Regions from separate parts of the Mitsuokella jalaludinii genome, predicted to be linked through region 1. Evidence: riboswitches for the same ligand, from Rfam matches in the RefSeq annotation. Region 1 holds a riboswitch; the other holds the start of a gene.
What was found. A riboswitch is a leader RNA that binds a small molecule or an ion and turns the genes downstream of it on or off. The one in region 1 is predicted to bind ZMP and ZTP.
Positions count from the first base shown of each region.

Region 1 (2,201 bases):
ACACATTGCTCGTGCGCGTGCATCAGACGGGTGTCGCCTGCCATACGGGCACGTACACCTGCTTCAGCGGCCGCAAGCTCATGGGCGGGGAGGAGAAGGGCGTCGCCGTCGTGCCGCCGGCGAAGAAGGCGGACCTCGCCGCTGTCCTCTACGATCTCTACAACGTCATCCAGGACCGCCGCCTCAACCCGGTCGAGGGTTCCTACACGAACTACCTGTTCGACAAGGGCCAGGATAAGATCCTGAAGAAGGTCGGCGAAGAGGCCGTCGAGACGATCATCGCCTCGAAGAACAACGTGCGCAAGGAGATCCTCTATGAGATGGGCGACCTCTGGTATCACTGCCTCGTTCTGCTCGCTTACCACAACATCTCCCCGGAGGAGCTCTTCGCCGAGCTCATGGGCCGCAGGAAGGGCGCGAGCTACCACAAGTTCACCGGCAAGACCGGCGTGCGCCCAGACCTCTGATTGCGTCAGATAGCCTGCCTGTGGTATACTGGACAGAGTTTGCAAAGACCCTCGGTTTTTCCGGGGGCTTTTTTGTGGATCGGATGAGTAGATGAACCGGGAATCGAAAGGAAAACGAGAAATGACGAATGAGATGACACCAGAGCAGCGCCAGACGGGGCGCGCCCTCGCGCAGCTCCAGAAACGCATCCAGAAGATGCACGCGCTGCGCGACAAAATGAACGCGGGCCTCGCGCGCGTGACGGAGGCGAACCTCGACCTCGCGCTGACGCAGAAGAAGAACCTGCGCGCCCTCTCGGCCGAGTACGATGCGCTCGCCCAGGAAGTGCACTGTCTGCCGCCGCTCGATGCCGCTGCCGTACTCGAGGATGAGTACAACTACATCCTGACCATCGGCAACATCATCGAGACGACGCGCGAGCTCAAGAAGCGGTCCAAGATCGATGACGATGTACGTGAGAGCATCACGAGCGGCCTCGTGCAGTTCTATGAGGGCCTGCGCGGCGAACTCGCGCGTGCCGCCTATCAGAAAGAGCAGCAGCACAAGCAGCAGTAGAAAATTTTCTTTCTGTGACGTTTCTCTCTTGACGCCGCGCTGCAGAGCTCATATAATGAAGGTGTAAAAACAAAAAAGAAGCCTTGCAGGGCTGACGGATGAGTGGAATTGACCACATGTCCTGCAACGTTATGATCAGCCGACCGTCTGGGCAGGGCATCTGTTCCGGACGGTCTTTTTTGATTCTCCGCGGATGGATGCCCAAGGCAATTCTGGAGGTAGATCAAATGAGAAATCGCTGGCTTATCGCGCTGAGCGCCGTCGGGATCCACATCTCGATCGGCAGTGTCTATGCATGGAGCGTCCTGACGCGCCCCATCATGAAGGAGATGGGCTTCTCGCTCGCCGAGACGACCTGGACCTTCTCGTTGGCCATCCTGTTCCTCGGATTCTCCGCGGGCTTCCTCGGCAGCTTCGTCGAGAAGATCGGCCCGAAGAAGAGCGGCCTGATTGCCATGACGTTCTTCGGCGCGGGCATGCTCGGCACGGCTTACGCCATCTCGGCACAGAGTCTCACGCTCCTGTATCTCTTCTACGGCGTCATCGGCGGCATCGGCCTCGGTGTCGGCTACATCACGCCAGTCTCGACACTCGTCAAATACTTCCCGGATCACCGCGGCTTTGCGACGGGCCTCGCCATCATGGGCTTCGGCTTTGCGGCACTGATCGCCGGTCCTGTCATGCAGTACCTGACAGCGACGGTCGGCCTCGTCAACAACTTCCTGATCCTCGGCTGCGCCTACATGCTCATCATGGGTGCGTCTTCGCTCTATCTGAAGCCGCCGGTCCTCAAGGACAGCACGGGCAAGGTCACGCACATCCAGCAGGGTGTGACGGCCAATGAGGCGCTCAAGACGTGGCAGTTCGCCTCGCTCTGGTGGATCTTCTTCGTCAACATCACGTGCGGCATCGGCCTCCTGGCCGTTGCCTCGCCGATGGCCCAGGAAGTCATCGGCATGGATGCCGCAGCTGCCGCCTCGATGGTCGGCATCATCGGCGTCTTCAATGGCGGCGGCCGCATCGTCTGGTCGACGATCTCCGACTTCATCGGCCGCGGCCGCGTCTACATGCTCTTCTTCCTGCTCGAGGTCCTCGCGTTCTGGCAGCTCGGCCAGACGAAGGAAGCCCTCGTCTTTGAGCTCCTCGTGCTCTTGATCATCAGCTGCTATGGCGGCGGC
Region 1 is NZ_CAKMXA010000001.1:607,970-610,170, reverse strand. Features, by position in the region: gene hisIE (bifunctional phosphoribosyl-AMP cyclohydrolase/phosphoribosyl-ATP diphosphatase HisIE) at 1-467, shown strand, start outside; gene QDI87_RS02755 (hypothetical protein) at 589-1,023, shown strand; ZMP/ZTP riboswitch at 1,101-1,183, shown strand; gene QDI87_RS02750 (L-lactate MFS transporter) at 1,251-2,201, shown strand, end outside.

Region 2 (2,201 bases), 930 kb from region 1:
GATGACGTTGTCGTCGCGGATGGAGCCGCCGGTCTGGGCGACGTAGGTCACGCCGCTCTTGTGGGCGCGCTCGATGTTGTCGCCGAACGGGAAGAAGGCGTCGGAGCCGAGGGAGACGCCAGTCTCTTTCTGGAGCCAGGCCTTCTTCTCTTCACGCGTGAAGACGGGCGGTTTCTCGGTGAAGACGCGCTTCCAGTCGTCCGTCTCCAGGAGGTCTTCCCACTCTTCGCCGATGTAGACATCGATGGCGTTGTCGCGGTCTGGGCGGCGGACTTCCGGCTTGAACGGCAGGTTGAGGACCTGCGGGCTCTGGCGCAGGAACCAGTTGTCGGCCTTCGTGCCGGCGAGGCGCGTGCAGTGGACGCGGCTCTGCTGGCCGGCGCCGATGCCGATGGCCTGGCCGTCCTTCGTGTAGCAGACGGAGTTGGACTGCGTGTACTTCAGCGTGATCAGGGCAATCAGTAGGTCGCGCTTTGCACTCTCTGGCAGGTCGTGGTTCTTCGTCACGATGTCCTTGAGGCAGTCTTCCGTGATGGCGACGTTGTTGCGCTTCTGCTCGAAGGTGATGCCGAAGACCTGCTTGCGCTCGAGCTCTTCCGGCTGATAGGAAGGATCCATCTGCAGGATCAGGTACGTGCCCTTGCGCTTCGATTTGAGGATCTCGAGTGCTTCCGGCGAATACGCGGGTGCGATGATGCCGTCGGAGACCTCGCGCTTGAGGAAGGAAGCCGTCTGGGCATCGCACTCATCCGAAAGGGCGACGAAATCGCCGTAGGAGCTCATGCGGTCGGCGCCGCGCGCGCGGATGTAAGCCGTGGCAATCGGGGAGAGCTCTACGCCTTCGACGAAGTAGACTTTCTCGAGGACGGGGGAGAGGGGAACGGCGACGGCAGCACCGGCCGGGCTGACGTGCTTGAAAGAAGCGGCAGCCGGAAGGCCGGTGGCTTCGCGCAGCTCGCGGACGAGCTGCCAGCTGTTCATCGCGTCGAGCAGGTTGATGTAGCCCGGGCGGCCGTTGAGGACGGTGAACGGCAGCTCAGCCTCATTCTCCATGAAGACGCGGGCTGGCTTCTGGTTCGGGTTGCATCCGTATTTGAGTTCCAGTTCTTTCATTTTGCGATTCCTTCCTTTTCACATACAAAAAAGCCGACACAAATCCAGGCTGTGCCCAGACGGTCGGCTCTTCTTCCCTGTGCTCCCTGTGGTCATCCACTTCCGTCAGTTGCACAGCATCTAGTTAAAATCTACCATTATGAGGGCATTTTGTCAAGGTCTGTCCTGGTCCGAAAAAATAACCGTCATCCCTGTTTTCTTCGGACTTTTTATGGTATGATTAAGGATGATAAATGTCATTCTATGATTTTGATTCAGTCAATTATGCTAGCAATTCTCAATTCAAGGGGGACTTCCATTATGTTGAAAAGTATTGCAGTCTTGACGAGCGGCGGCGACAGCCCAGGCATGAACGCAGCAGCTCGCGCTGTCGTCCGCACGGCTCTGTACGAGGGTGTCAAGGTATGGGGCATCCGCGGCGGCTATCACGGTCTGCTGGAAGAGGATATGTTTGAGATGAAGTCCAGGGACGTCAGTGATATCATCCAGCGCGGTGGTACGTTCCTCGGCACGGCACGCTGCAAACGCTGGAAGACGCCGGAAGGCCGCATGATGGGCTACAAGCACCTGACGGACCGCGGCATCGAGGGTCTCTGCGTCATCGGCGGTGACGGCTCCCTGCGCGGCGCTTCGCTGCTCTCGAAGGAGACGGGTATCCCTATCGTCGGCCTGCCGGGCACGATCGATAACGATGTCTGGGGCTCTGACTACACGATTGGCTGCGATACGGCTGCGAATACGATCATCGATGCAATCAACAAGCTGCGCGATACGGCTTCGGCCCATCGCCGCGTCATCGTCCTCGAGGTCATGGGCCGCAACTGCGGCTGGCTCGCTCTCGTCTCGGGCATCTCGGGCGGCGCGGAGTACATCCTCGTGCCGGAAGAGGAGTACAACCTCGATGAGATCTGCGACAACATGACGGAAGCCTACAAGAAGGGCAAGCGCTACATCCTCGTCGTCGTGGCAGAGGGTGCTGGCAGCGGCCAGGAGATTGGCCAGTACATCGCGGAGAAGACGCAGCTCGACACGCGCGTCTCGGTTCTTGGGCACATCCAGCGCGGTGGTTCGCCGTCGGTCATCGACCG
Region 2 is NZ_CAKMXA010000001.1:1,541,012-1,543,212, reverse strand. Features, by position in the region: gene QDI87_RS07215 (phosphoribosylaminoimidazolecarboxamide formyltransferase) at 1-1,113, opposite strand, end outside; ZMP/ZTP riboswitch at 1,160-1,236, opposite strand; gene pfkA (6-phosphofructokinase) at 1,414-2,201, shown strand, end outside.
Region 2: another riboswitch for ZMP and ZTP. It lies ahead of QDI87_RS07215 (phosphoribosylaminoimidazolecarboxamide formyltransferase); the one in region 1 lies ahead of QDI87_RS02750 (L-lactate MFS transporter).